Regions from separate parts of the Cystobacter fuscus genome, predicted to be linked through region 2. Evidence: riboswitches for the same ligand, from Rfam matches in the RefSeq annotation. Region 2 holds a riboswitch; each other region holds the start of a gene.
What was found. A riboswitch is a leader RNA that binds a small molecule or an ion and turns the genes downstream of it on or off. The one in region 2 is predicted to bind cobalamin.

Region 1 (4,441 bases), 3.4 Mb from region 2:
TTCACGCGGGTGCGGCTGCCCACCACGTTCTCGCCATTCTTGATGGCGCCCACGCGGCGGATGTCCAGGCGCTGCGACGCGTAGAACTTCAGCGCGTTGCCGCCCGTCGTCGTCTCGGGGTTGCCGAACATCACGCCGATCTTCATGCGGATCTGATTGATGAAGATGACGCACGTCTGGCTCTTGCTGATGGTGCCCGTGAGCTTGCGCAGCGCCTGGCTCATGAGGCGCGCCTGCACGCCCATGTGCGCATCGCCCATCTCGCCCTCGAGTTCCGCCTTCGGCACGAGCGCGGCCACCGAGTCCACCACCAGCACGTCGATGGCGCCCGAGCGCACCAGCATCTCGGCGATCTCCAGCGCCTGCTCACCGGTGTCCGGCTGGCTCAGCAGCAGGTCATCCGTGCGCACGCCCAACTTGCGCGCGTAGCCGATGTCCAGCGCGTGCTCGGCGTCGATGTAGCCCGCCACGCCGCCGCGCTTCTGCGCCTCGGCCACCACATGGAGGCACAACGTCGTCTTACCCGAGGACTCCGGCCCGTAGATCTCCACGATACGGCCCTTGGGCACGCCTCCGACGCCCAAGGCGATGTCGAGCGAGACGCTTCCCGTCGAAATGGCCTGAACATCCCTCACCAGCGGCTCCTCGTTACCGAGCCGCATGATGGACCCCTTACCGAACTGGCGCTCCACCGCGGACATCGCCAACTCGATCGCCTTCTCCTTCTCCGGATTCACGGCCATTTCGTCTTGCTCCTTGCGTATGCGGCGAGCCACCCCGGCTCACCTGAACTCACGTTTAGTACGCGATGGGAAAACCCTAGTCCATCCGTCTGACATGACCCAGAACGTTCAGCGTCGTGTCCGCACGAGCAGCAGGCAGGCCACCAGCCCGCCCAGGCCACTCGCCGCTCCGTGATAACCGGCGGGCCCCCCCAAGAACACCTCGACGAGGGAGAGCAGGGTCAGCACGAACAGGCCCGCCCGCCTGGAGGGAGAACGTTCAGGGGCCAACAGGGCCATCATCAGCCCCATCAGCGCCAGGCCCATGAGCACCACCAGGAACGGCCCCAGCCCCCCCACCTCGGAAGCCACCTCGGGGGACAGGGCCCACCACTGCCCGACGAAGCCCACCCCCAACACCCCCGCCGGCACCACGCCCGAGGGCAGCACCGGACCGCGCCGCCGCCGGGTCCACGCCCGGAGATGCTCCAGGTCCTCGGGACGGACCTCCAGGGCATAGGGAAAGCCGAGCCGCGTCAGGGACTCGACGGCCACGCTCCGGCTCGTCCGGCCCCCGCGCTCCACCAGTCCCTCCAGCTGGCCGCTCTCCAGGAGGTGCAGGAGCAGATCCGCCACCTCCCGCGAGCCGCCTCCCTCCCCCAGCGCCTCCAGTTGGGCTCCCAACTGATCGGCCAGCCCCTCCCGCTCGTCCCCCGTGGCGTTCCGGGCCGCCTCCACGAGGCGCAGCACCTCGCGCCGCGTCGCCTCCGGGAGGGAAGCCTGGGGGGAATCGGGGAGCGGCTCCCAGGGGGCCAGCGACGCCACCTCCGGCTCCCGCCCGGCATCCCGGACGCGTGGGCCCGGAGAGAGGGGGTGGGGAGGGTGGAGCGTGCTCATGGCTCATGAAGATAATGATCGCCTCTCATCGAAGCCGACGCGTTCCGCCCAGAGCAGCGCCCCCGTCGGGCACCCGACAACACCCCCCGGCGCGCGCCGCTTTTTTGGACAGGTGAGGCACCTTCCGCGAATGTAGCGCTCGTCGCTGGTGCCCGGACGCACGTCGCCCGGGCTCAAAAGGGAATCCGGTGCGAATCCGGAGCTGCCCCGCAGCGGTCAGCGAGAACGAAGCCGTTCACACCACTGGCTCCTCGGAGCTGGGAAGGGAACGGTGTAGGCGGCATCACCCCAACGCTCGCGAGCCCGAAGACCTGCCAACGACCCGCGTCCGGGAGAGACATCCCGGGGCGGCGCAGACCTGGAGTTCCTCGGGGGAGGGACGCGGTCCAACACGCCACGAGCGCCGCTCGTCGCGTGCGGGCTCCCGTTGCTCTCCTCACCCGTCCGGGCTCCAGCCACGGTCGTGTAGGAGGAGCCGCAACATGTTGGACACCATCCCCGTCTCGCCCCCCAACCCGCAGCCGACCGCCACCACCATGCGGGTACGCAAGCGCAATGGGACGCTCGAGGCCGCGGATCTGAACAAAATCGTCCGCGCCATCAGCCGCTGCTGTGAGGGCCTGCGCCAGGTGGACGCCATCCGCGTGGCCACCAAGACGATCGCCGGCCTCTATGACGGCGCCTCGACCCAGGAGTTGGATCAGCTCTCCATCCAGACGGCGGCCTCGCTCACGCTCGAGGAGCCCGAGTACGCCAGGCTCGCCGCGCGGCTGCTCGCGACCTACATCGACAAGGAGCTGTCGGGCCAGGAGGTGCACTCCTTCTCGCAGTCCATCGCCGCGGCCCACCGGCTGGGGCTCGTCAACGAGCGCGTCGCCCAGCTCGTCGCCGCCAACGCGCGCAAGCTCAACGACTCCATCGATCCCACGCGCAACCGCCTCTTCGAGTACTTCGGCCTGCGCACCGTCTACGACCGTTACCTGCTCAAGCACCCCACCACGCGCGCGGTGCTGGAGACGCCCCAGCACTTCTTCATGCGCATCGCGGTGGCGCTCGGCGAGACCGTGCCCGAGGCCCTGGAGCTCTACCGGCGCTTCTCGCTCCTGGAGTACGTGCCCAGCTCCCCCACCCTCTTCAACTCCGGCACCCGGCACGAGCAGCTCTCCTCCTGCTTCCTGCTCGACTCGCCCGAGGACGAGCTGGGCAGCATCTACCAGCGCTACACCGACGTGGCCATGCTCTCGAAGTTCTCGGGCGGCATCGGGCTCGCCTACCACCGCGTCCGCTCGCGCGGCTCGCTCATCACCAGCACCAACGGGCACAGCAACGGCATCGTCCCGTGGCTCAAGACGCTGGACGCGTCCGTGGCGGCGGTGAACCAGGGCGGCAAGCGCAAGGGCGCGGCGTGCGTGTACCTGGAGACGTGGCACGCGGACCTGGAGGAGTTCCTCGAGCTGCGCGACAACACGGGTGACGAGGCCCGGCGCACGCACAACCTGAACCTCGCCAACTGGGTGCCCGATCTGTTCATGAAGCGCGTCGAGACGGACGCCTCCTGGTCGCTCTTCGATCCCAAGGTGGTGCCGCACCTCACCGACCTGTACGGCGAGGAGTTCGAGCGCGCCTACCTCGAGGCGGAGGCCAGGGGGCTCGCGGTCAAGAGCATCAAGGCGCGCGAGGTGTACGCGCGCATGATGCGCACGCTCGCCCAGACGGGTAACGGCTGGATGACGTTCAAGGACAAGAGCAACCGCGCGTGCAACCAGACGGCGCGCCCGGGCCGCGTCGTGCACCTGTCCAACCTGTGCACGGAAATCCTCGAGGTGACGAACAAGGACGAGACGGCCGTCTGCAACCTCGGCTCCATCAACCTCGCGCGGCACACCTCCACGGACGCGGCGGGCAAGGTGACGTTCGACTGGGAGAAGCTCGCCCAGACGGTGCGCACGGCGGTGCGGCAGCTCGACCGGGTCATCGACCTGAACTACTACCCCATCCCCACCGCCGAGAGCTCCAACCGGCGCTGGCGCCCGGTGGGCCTGGGCATCATGGGCCTGCAGGACGTCTTCTTCCAGATGCGCCTGCCCTTCGACGCCCCCGAGGCGCGTGCCCTCTCGCGCAAGGTGTCCGAGGAGATCTACTTCCACGCCCTCTCGGCGTCCGCGGAGCTCGCGGCCGAGCACGGCGCCCACCCCTCCTTCCCCGAGACGCGCGCCGCCCAGGGCGAGCTCCAGTTCGACGCCTGGGGCGTGACGCCCGAAGACAGCGCGCGCTGGGAGGCGCTGCGCACGCGGGTGAAGCAGACGGGCCTGCGCAACTCGCTGCTCATCGCCATCGCGCCCACGGCGACCATCGCCTCCATCGCGGGCTGCTACGAGTGCATCGAGCCCCAGGTGTCCAACCTCTTCAAGCGCGAGACGCTCTCGGGGGACTTCCTCCAGGTCAACCGCTACCTGGTCGAGGAGCTCAAGCAACTGGGCAAGTGGAACGAGGAGATGCGCACGCGCATCAAGCTCGCGGAGGGCTCCATCCAGGGGATTTCGGAGATTCCCTCCGAGGTGCGCGCCATCTACCGCACCGCGTGGGAGCTGCCCATGCGCTCGCTCATCGACATGGCGGCCGACCGCGGCGCCTTCATCGATCAGAGCCAGTCGCTCAACCTGTTCATGGAGTCGCCCAACATCGGGCAGCTCAGCTCCATGTACATGTACGCCTGGAAGAAGGGGCTGAAGACGACGTACTACCTGCGCTCGCGCCCCGCCACGCGCATCGCCAAGGCCACCGTCGAGGCGCCCCGCGAGGAGAAGCCCACCGAGGCGCAG
Region 2 (4,441 bases):
TGTGCCGAGGGCCTGAGCGCCTGCGGAAATGAGTGCGTGGATCTCTCCAGCTCCTCGTCCCAGTGTGGTGCGTGCGGGGTGGCCTGTTCCGCCACGCAGCAGTGTGTCGAGGGAGCCTGCCAGTGCCGGGCGGGGGCGGCGCTGTGCGGCGGGGAGTGTGTCGTGACGGCGTCGGACCCGGCGCACTGTGGCGGGTGCGCGGGCGCGGGTGGCGTGGCGTGTGGCCCCGAGCAGGTGTGCGAGCGGGGCGAGTGCAAGGTCGCGTGTACCCTGGCGTCCTCCTCGCTCTGTGGGCGCTCGTGTGTGGACGTGCGGACGGATGCCTTCCATTGCGGCGCCTGCGGGAGCGTGTGCGCGGACGCGCGGAGCTGTCACGGGGGCCTGTGCACGGATGATGTCGTCGCCGCGTGTTTCAACACCGGGCAGGTGGTGGGCATCCAGGCGGGAGCGGACGTGCGGGGGCCCGCGGTGCGGGTGGGCACGAGCCCCGTGTCCCTCGCGCCCATGCAGGACGTGCTGCTCGTGGTGGATGTGTCCTCGCGGCTGCTCCAGGCCCGGCTCTCCGACTACGGCGAGCTGCCCGCGCGCACCCAGACCGGACAGGTCCCCAATCAGGTGCTCGTGCGCGAGCCCTTCGTCTTCGTCCTCAACTCCACGAGCAACACGTTGCAGGTGCTGCGGCGCGACGGCGAGCCCGCTCCGGGTCCGGGCCCCCGCTTCCCCACGGGCATTCCCCTCACCAACGTGGGCAGTGTGAACTTCGGCGCCAACACCAACCCGTATGCCTTCACGCTCGAGGGGCCGGACGCGTATGTCACGCTCCTCGGCAATCTCCAGGGGGACGCGTCCGCGGGAGGCCGGGTGGTGCGCGTCTCGGTGGCGGAGCCCACCGCGCCCGTCATCACGGACACCTTCGTGCTGCCCTCGGGCGAGGCCCTGCGCCCCTTCCCTGGCCGCACCACGCTCCCCGCGCCCGCGGGCATCACCTCGCTCCAGGGCCGGGTGTACGCCGCGCTGGGCAACCTGGATGCGCGCAGCTACTCCGCCGGAGGCCCCGGGTTCCTCGCCCGGATCGATTCGGGCACTCGCGCGGTGGAGCTGCTCGCGCTGGGCGAGGCATGTCTCAATCCCTTCTGGGTGCTCCCCGTGGGCGAACGGCTGCTCGTGAGCTGTGGCGGCGCCGCCACCTATGACGTCGACTTCAACCTCACGGACGTCCGGGGCACGGGCCTGGTGCTGCTCGGCGCGGAGGGCCGCGTGCTGGACTCGCTCGCGCTGGGTTGTCCGGAAGCGACGTCGTGTCCGCTGCCCTCGGCGGGACGCTTCGCCGTGGTGGGCTCTCGGGCCTACGTGGGCGACAACAACGCGGGTCGCGTCTTCGTCATCGAGGTCGTGGGCGACACGCTCGTGGCGCGCAAGGAATTGGCCATCTGTCCCCGAAGCTCGGGCCCCTCGCTCGTCAGTGATGTCATCGCTCTACCGTGAGCGGTCCTGATGGGTGTGTTGTGTTGCGCTCGCGGCGCCACGCGTCACGGATAACCGATTTGACAAAGGTGCCTCCGCGACCCTATCCCCGCTGCCGTCCTTGGTTCTTCCACCGGGTGGTGGAGGCTTGAGGGAATCCGGTGCGACTCCGGGACTGCCCCGCAGCGGTGAACGGGAACGAACGCTGTCAGAAGGCACTGGCCCTCCGGCGAGGGCTGGGAAGCGACGGCCGGTAGGAAGGGGGGCTCTGTCGAGAGCCGCCCATGCCCGTGAGTCCGAAGACCTGCCAGGGACCCGTGCCAGTGGGCACGGACCATACCGATGCTTCCGAGGGGGGGCGCGGATGAGTTCTCGTGTGCGTCCTCTCACGGGCCGCGCCCGAGCGCTCATTTCGCATCCACTCCCGTCGTGAAGCCGTTGTGCCCGAGGGGGCAAGGAGCAGGACGCGGATGATGACGGAGATGAAGAAGTCGCGCTCGCTGAGCCAGGTCGTGATGGCGGTGGGGGCCGTGGCGTTCGGATGGATGGTGACGGGTTGCAGTGGTCCGGAGTGCGTGGATCGCTTCGACTGCCAGAACAGCAAGGGCGCCCCGCCGGAGGGCAAGCAGTACGTGTGCGAGGCCGACACCTGCGTGGTGAAGGACGTCGCTCCTCCGAATCCCGGGAACGGTTCGGACGCGGGGACGGACGCGGGGACGGAGCCCGGGCCAGATGCGGGGACGGACGCGGGGACGGAGCCCGAGCCGGACGCGGGGACGGACGCGGGGACCACGTGCGCGGATCTGCCGCATGACGCGCAGCTCGGTACCCTGCAACTCCAGCCGGGCTTCACCGTCGTCGAGTCCGCCCCTCTGCCCGAGAGCATCGGCGCCATCACGGCGGTGGCGGGTGCCGCGGGCTCGTACACGCTGTACGGTGTGAACTCGGACGACAGTGTCTACGCGCTCGGCACCTGGCCGAGTGTCGCGGCCAGCACCACGCCTCTCTACCCCATCGTCCCCGCCGATGTGACGCAGACCGCCTATGTCAACGGCTACCTCGTCAACGATGGTGTCCGCTTGATGGGGGGCTATACCCTGGGTGACTTCTCCGGCAAGGTGGCCATCCACGATCTGGCGTCCACCACGTCCACGTACGTCTCCGCGGCTGGCAACTTCTCCGCCGTGGGTCTGGATGGAGCCTTCCTCATCAATGGGTTGGGCCTGGAGGGCGTGAGCGGCACGGGCCTTGGTGTCTATGCCGTGAAGACGCAGAGCACCCCCTTCCAGATGTCGAAGCTGGCCACGTTCCCGAGCACGGGGAGCTTCAGCGGTTTCTCCGCGCTGGCGACGAACAAGATCGTCGCCCTCGGCTATGCGTACTCCACGCCCACGCCGGACAACGAGTACGCCTCCACCAATGCCCTGCGCGCGGTGTCCCCCGACACGTACACGCCCGCCCTGACGGCGGGGACGACCCTGGACCTGTCCGGCGCCAACATGCCCGAGGTCTACTCGGGGCTCGACCTGCGTGATGCCGCTGGCTTCGGGGCGGGAGTGGCGCTCAAGCGCAGCTCCGGCTCCGCCGACTTCACGAACACCCGCGACGTCGCTCGCATCGCGCTGACCCCCACGCAGGATGGGCTGGGCGTCACCGTGGGGCAGCTCCAGCAGGTGCTCACCCAGGCCAACACCTGCACCAAGGTGGTGACGATGGCTCCCCTGGCCGAGGACCTGCTCGTCGGCGTGCAGGACAAGAACGGCCGCCGGCTCGTGCGTCTCCACGTGGGGACGCCGTGAGTCGCTCGCTCGTTGCCCGCATGTCCAGGGGCACCTGGCTCCTCCTTCCCGTGCTCGCCGCGGGCTGTGGGGAGCCGTCCCTCCAGGACGAGCCCCAGACTCTCGCGGCGTGCCCGGCGCAGCCCCAGCCCTTCGCCGATCGGGTGGCGTCCTACTCGTTCGGCCCGAACGCGGGCTTTGGTCAGGATACCTTCCCCGGCATCGTGCTCGGGCCTCCCCATGGAGAGGGGGCGAGCTCGGGCTCGCTGGATGTCCTCTCCCTGGGTCGCGGGGGGGAAATCGTCCTCGAGTTCACCGACATCGGCGTGGTGGACGGTCCTGGCGTGGACCTGCTCGTCTTCGAGAACGCCTTCAACAGCCCCATCGGTCCCTTCGTGGAGCGGGGCATCGTCGCGGTGAGCGAGGATGGCCAGACGTGGCACGAGTTCCCCTGCGCCTCCACGGACGCGGCGGGAGGGTATCCCGGTTGCGCGGGCATCAAGCCCGTGTACTCCTCGCCGACCAATGGCGTGAGTGCCACGGATCCCTCGGTGGCGGGGGGTGATGGCTTCGACCTCGCCACCCTGGGGGTGCCCCGGGCCCGCTTCGTCCGCGTGCGCGACGCGGGGAACAACCCCAATGGCTCCCCCTCCTCGGGGTTCGACCTGGACGCGGTCGCCGTGGTGAACGGCTACGCTCTCTGCCAGACGCCATGACGCGACCGCTCCCTCCTCCCACGGCGCTCCCCCGCCGGCGCGTGCTGGGCTCGCTCGTCCAGGGAACCTGTGCCCTGGCGGCCCTGTGCGCCGGGTGTGGCCCGCGGGAGGGGGAGGGCGACTCCGACGCCGTGGCGTGTGGCGTCACGCCCGGCTCCGCCGCCGAGGGCTGGGTGGAGGTGCGGCTCGCCGACCACCCGGAATTGCGCGAGCCGGGGGGCTCGGTGGTGGTGCGGGTGCCCGAGGCGCTGCTCGACGTGGTGGTGATTCACACCGCGTCGGGCTGCTTCGTCACTGTCTGGCACATCTGCTCCCATGGGGACTGTCTGGTGGCCTACAAGCCCGGCGAGTCGCTCCTCGAGTGTCCGTGCCACGGCTCGCGCTTCGGGGAGGACGGCCGGGTGCTGCGCGGTCCCGCCACCCGTCCCCTGAAGACCTTCGCGACGGCCCGGGTGGGCGAGTCGGTGTGGATCTCCCGGGCGC
Region 3 (4,441 bases), 3.6 Mb from region 2:
GGAGAAGAGCAGGTAGGGCGCCACCAGGATGCGCTCCGGTCGGGCCCGGGCCACCCACTCCAGCGCCTCCTCCAGCGAGGGCTTCGCGATGCCGACGAAGGCCGGCTGCACCTGGGCGAAGCCCCTGCCCTCCGCGTAGAGGCGGGTCAGCTTGCAGAAGTCACCGTTGGCGTCTGGATCCGACGAGCCACGCCCCAGCATCACCACCACCATGCGCGCCGCCTCCTGGGGGGAGAGCGGTCCGGTGCGGGCCTGGGTGCGCTCGAAGGCCAGTTGCGCGAGATCCGGATGGACGCCAAAGGCCTTCACCGCGAGGAAGCGCACGCCCGGGTGATTCTTGCGCGCCGTGGCGAGCGCCAGCGGAATGTCGTTCTTCACGTGCTTCGCCGTGAAGAGGAAGAGCGGGACGACGAGCACCTCCGGCACCTCGGAGGCGATGGCATCCAGCGCCTCGGGGAGGGCCGGCTCGGTGAGCTCCACGAAGCCCAGGCCCACGCGCCGCTCCGGATGGGCCTCGCGGTAGGCGTCCACGAAGCGGTGCACCTCCGCGATGGCCTGCGCGTCGCGGCTGCCATGTCCGACGAAGAGGATGCCGTGGTTGGAACGAGGGGTGCTCACGGGTGCACTTCCTGGCTTGTGGGGACGAGGAGAGGAAGGAGGCGCCGGGCGGCCTCGGCGACCGTGAGGGGCGGGGCTTCCCCCGACTCGGGAAGGAAGGGCGCGAGTTGGGCCCACAACTCGGCGACGGCCGGTGCGCGCAGATGCGCCCGCGCCAGCAGCGCCGCGTCCCGGAAGACCTCCGCGGGAGGACCGAAGGCGAGCAATCGCCCCTCGCCGAGAACGGCCGCCCGGTCGGCGAAGAAGGGCACTTCGTCGGTGGCATGGGTGGAGACGATCAGCGCCACGTCGCGCTCGCGCGCCAGACGCCGCAGCAGGGCCGCCGTCTCGCGCTCTCCCACCGGATCCAACCCGGCGGTGGGCTCATCGAGCAGCAACACCGCCGGATGCATCGCCAGCACGCCCGCCAGACAGGCCCGCTTCTTCTCCCCGAAGCTGAGCGCCTCGATGGGGCGCTCCGCCAGGTGCGCCAGGCCGGTGGCGGCGAGCGCCTCGTCCACCCGGGCCCGCACCGCGTCCGGAGCGAGCCCCTGATGCATCGGACCGATGGCCACGTCCTCCCCGACCGTGGTGCCGAACAACTGGTCATCCGGATTCTGGAAGGCGAGCGCCAGGCCCGCTTCGGTCCGGGCCACCGCTCCGCGCGGAGCCACCTGTCCGCGCAGCCACACCTTGCCGGCGCGCTCCGGCACCAGCCCCGCGATGCCGCGCAGCAGCGTCGTCTTGCCGCACCCGTTGGCGCCGAGCAACGCGACCACCTCTCCCGACCGCACCTCGAGGGACAGGCCGGAGAGGATGGCGGGGCCGCCGGGGGTTCCCACCGAGAGCGCCTCGAGTGCGAGCGCCGCCTTCACGGCCGCTCTCCCGGGGGTGGGAGGTGGGCACCACGGCAGCCCCGGGCGGCCATCGCCTCGGCGGTGGCGTGGGCCTGATCGAAGGCGCGGACCAGGGTGAGCCCACCGAGCGCCCCGAGCGAATGCACGCCGCGGCGCACGCCCCGGTAGCCGAGGCGGAGGATCTGGGCCTCGCGCGCGGTGTGGGCCGCCCGCTCGAGGACCGTGGCGTAGCGCACCGCGAGCGCGAGCACCTCGGCGAGCGGGGCCGGCACCCGCCAGGCGCGCAGCGCCCCCACCAGCGCCCAGGGCGGAGTGAGCGCGATGAGGAGGCCGAAGACGGTGGCTCCCGCGGCGACCCGCGTCCCCAGCACCAGCCCGAGTCTCCAGGCTCCGCTCGCCTCCGGCCGCAGCAATCCGTGCAAGGCCCAGAGCGCCAGACCCGAGAAGAGCGCCACCCCGAGGCGACGCAGCAACACCCCCGCCCGCTCGCCCACCGCGAGCGAGGCGAGCAGGGCCAGCGCCGCCACCGTCGAGGCGGTATGCGGCGCGGGCCCGGCGAGCGCCACCAGCAGAGAGAGCAACGCGCCCCCCAGCTTGAGGCGGGCATCCAGCCCGGCCACCCGCTCGCGAAGGGCCGCGCGGCTCACGCCCGCTCTCCCGTCTCGACGAACAGGGAGCGGTAGAGGTAGCCGAGGAAGAAGCCCCCCACGAGCCCGGCACACAGGAAGGCGAAGAGGAGGACATCCCCCTCCAGCGGAATCAGTGGCGGATGGGGGGAACGTCCCGCGGCCTCGACGAACGGGAGCACGACGTGCTCGTCGACACCCGGCCAGCCCGAGGCCTCGGCGAGGAGCGGCTTCATGGCGTGGCGGGTGCGGCGGGAAGCGCGTGGAACTTCAGGAGGGCGGGCCGGCGGCGGGAGATGAAGACGACGGCGCCGGCGGTGAAGGCCCCCTCGAGCAGTCCGAGCGGAAGCTGGGTGGGGAGGAAGGAGAGCAGCAGGGTGCCCAGCGTGGAGCCCAGCGGTTGGGCGCCGTGCAGCGCCGAGGCCAGCTCGAAGGACGTCATGGCGTAGGTGGCCCAATCCGACAACATGCCCGCGGCGAAGGCCGCCACCCCGAGCGAGGCGCGCACCGAGCGCAGTGCGTGGAAGATGGCATAGCCGACGAAGCCGCCCACCACGCCCATGGACCAGATGTCGGCGCCCAGGGTGGTGAGCCCCCCGTGGGCGAGGAAGAGCGCTTGCAGCAGCAGCGCCACGAACGTCACCAGCACGGTCATCACCGGACCGATGAGCACGGCGGCGAGCCCCGTGCCACACGGGTGCGAGCAGGTGCCGATGATGGGAACCGGCACGGGCATGCAGGAGACGACGAAGACCGCGGCGGCGAGCATCGCCACGAAGGGCGAATAGAGCGGGCTCTGCGCCATGCGCTGGCGCAACCGCGTGACGCCCAGCGCGAGCAGTGGCAGCACGGAAAGCGTCCAGCCCGCGGCCCACCCGAAGGGAAGGATGCCTTCCGCCAGGTGCATGGCATGCGCGGGATGAGGCAGCAGCAACAGGACGAGTGCCGCGAGCCCCGCGCTCGGAGGGAGAGGCGCTGATTGGAGACAGGCCTGGACGCAATGCCGGAGGACGGCACCACACCCACGCCCGGAGAAACCCGGCATGGCAACCTCGCTCTCAATCCACGGAGAGATGGGTCGAACAGCCCTGGGTAGGTCTCCTGGCTCGTGGGTTCAGAGCGCCTGACGGCGTTCCGCGCCACCTCCACCTTCCCCGACGAATCGAGTGGTGACTTCGGAGGTAGCTCCCCACTTACAGTGGCGGGTCCGCGCCGGACTCACACCGGCTTCCCCGTTATGCCCTTGCTAGCGGGCACCCCTGGCTAATGGAATCAAATTGTCGGGGCCAAGTATCGGAGGCGGCGCGCTTCTGTCAACGGAATGCGCTCGCGCCTACCCCTCGGCACTCCGCCACCGGTTCTCCCAGATCAGCTCTTCCAGCGGCCGGCGTGAGTCCCAGCCTTCCAGCTCCAGCATCGGCCGCTCATAGAAGGCCTCGACATGGCCCAGGCACAGGATGGCGATGGGCTCACTACCCGTTGGTGCTCCCAACAACTCCGCCAGCCGGGTGGGCTCGAAGAGCGACACCCAACCCATGCCAATCCCCTCGGCCCTCGCGGCGAGCCAGAGGTTCTGGATGGCGCAACTGGCGGAGGCGAGGTCCATGTTCGGCAGGGTGCGCCTGCCAAACACGTAGCGCTCGCGTTGCTCCATCAGCGCCACGACCCAGAGCTCGGGACATTCCTTGATGCCCTCGACCTTGAGGCGCATGAACTCCTCGCCCCGCGGGCCCAGCGCCTCGGCGGTACGCGCGCGCTCCTGCTCGACCAGTTCCGCGATGTCACCGCGCAGCCTTGCATCCGTGATGCGAATGAACCGCCACGGCTGCATGAAGCCGACGCTCGGCCCGAGATGCGCCGCATGGAGCAGCCGCGCCATGATCTCCTGATCGATGGGATCGGACCGGAAGTGGCGCATGTCCCGGCGTTCGCTGATCGCTCGGTAGACAGCTTCTCGCTCCGCGGGAGAAAAGCGGTGTTTCGTCATGGATCGTCGAGCCCCTGGCAAGCCCTCTCTCGAGTCGCTCCATACCACCGCTCGCCCTGCCCGGCGGCTCAGCCGAACGTCAGGTTCATCAACTTCACGACGGGCTCGTCCCCGTGGAAGTCGATGATGTTCACCGCCGAGTACCCCTGCTCCAGCCGGAACAGGTGGGCGTCCGGCAAGCCCAGCGCCTCGGCCAGCAGCGTCCGGTTCACGCCGCCGTGCGAGACCAGCACGAACGTCTCTCCCGAGTGCCGCGAGCGCAGCGCCCGGGCCGCCGACGACACCCGCTCGCGCAGCTCCGGGTAGCTCTCTCCCTCCGGGAAGCGCACCCGCGTGGGCCGTGCCATCCACTCCGCGAACACCTCGGGGTAGCG

Region 1: linked by a shared signal. The riboswitch ahead of CYFUS_RS10250 (ribonucleoside-diphosphate reductase subunit alpha) and the one ahead of CYFUS_RS46165 (hypothetical protein) in region 2 are both predicted to bind cobalamin.
Region 3: linked by a shared signal. The riboswitch ahead of CYFUS_RS31560 (energy-coupling factor ABC transporter permease) and the one ahead of CYFUS_RS46165 (hypothetical protein) in region 2 are both predicted to bind cobalamin.

What each region holds. Positions count from the first base shown of each region.
Region 1 is NZ_CP022098.1:2,470,318-2,474,758, reverse strand. It holds gene recA (recombinase RecA) at 1-743, opposite strand, end outside; gene CYFUS_RS10255 (hypothetical protein) at 852-1,619, opposite strand; cobalamin riboswitch at 1,749-1,953, shown strand; gene CYFUS_RS10250 (ribonucleoside-diphosphate reductase subunit alpha) at 2,102-4,441, shown strand, end outside.
Region 2 is NZ_CP022098.1:11,406,349-11,410,789, reverse strand. It holds gene CYFUS_RS46170 (MXAN_6577-like cysteine-rich protein) at 1-1,485, shown strand, start outside; cobalamin riboswitch at 1,570-1,791, shown strand; gene CYFUS_RS46165 (hypothetical protein) at 1,935-3,263, shown strand; gene CYFUS_RS46160 (cell surface protein) at 3,260-3,958, shown strand; gene CYFUS_RS46155 (ubiquinol-cytochrome c reductase iron-sulfur subunit) at 3,955-4,441, shown strand, end outside.
Region 3 is NZ_CP022098.1:7,800,388-7,804,828, forward strand. It holds gene CYFUS_RS31540 (CbiX/SirB N-terminal domain-containing protein) at 1-618, opposite strand, end outside; gene CYFUS_RS31545 (energy-coupling factor ABC transporter ATP-binding protein) at 615-1,472, opposite strand; gene CYFUS_RS31550 (CbiQ family ECF transporter T component) at 1,469-2,101, opposite strand; gene CYFUS_RS31555 (hypothetical protein) at 2,098-2,316, opposite strand; gene CYFUS_RS31560 (energy-coupling factor ABC transporter permease) at 2,313-3,125, opposite strand; cobalamin riboswitch at 3,154-3,357, opposite strand; gene bluB (5,6-dimethylbenzimidazole synthase) at 3,414-4,067, opposite strand; gene CYFUS_RS31570 (histidine phosphatase family protein) at 4,136-4,441, opposite strand, start outside.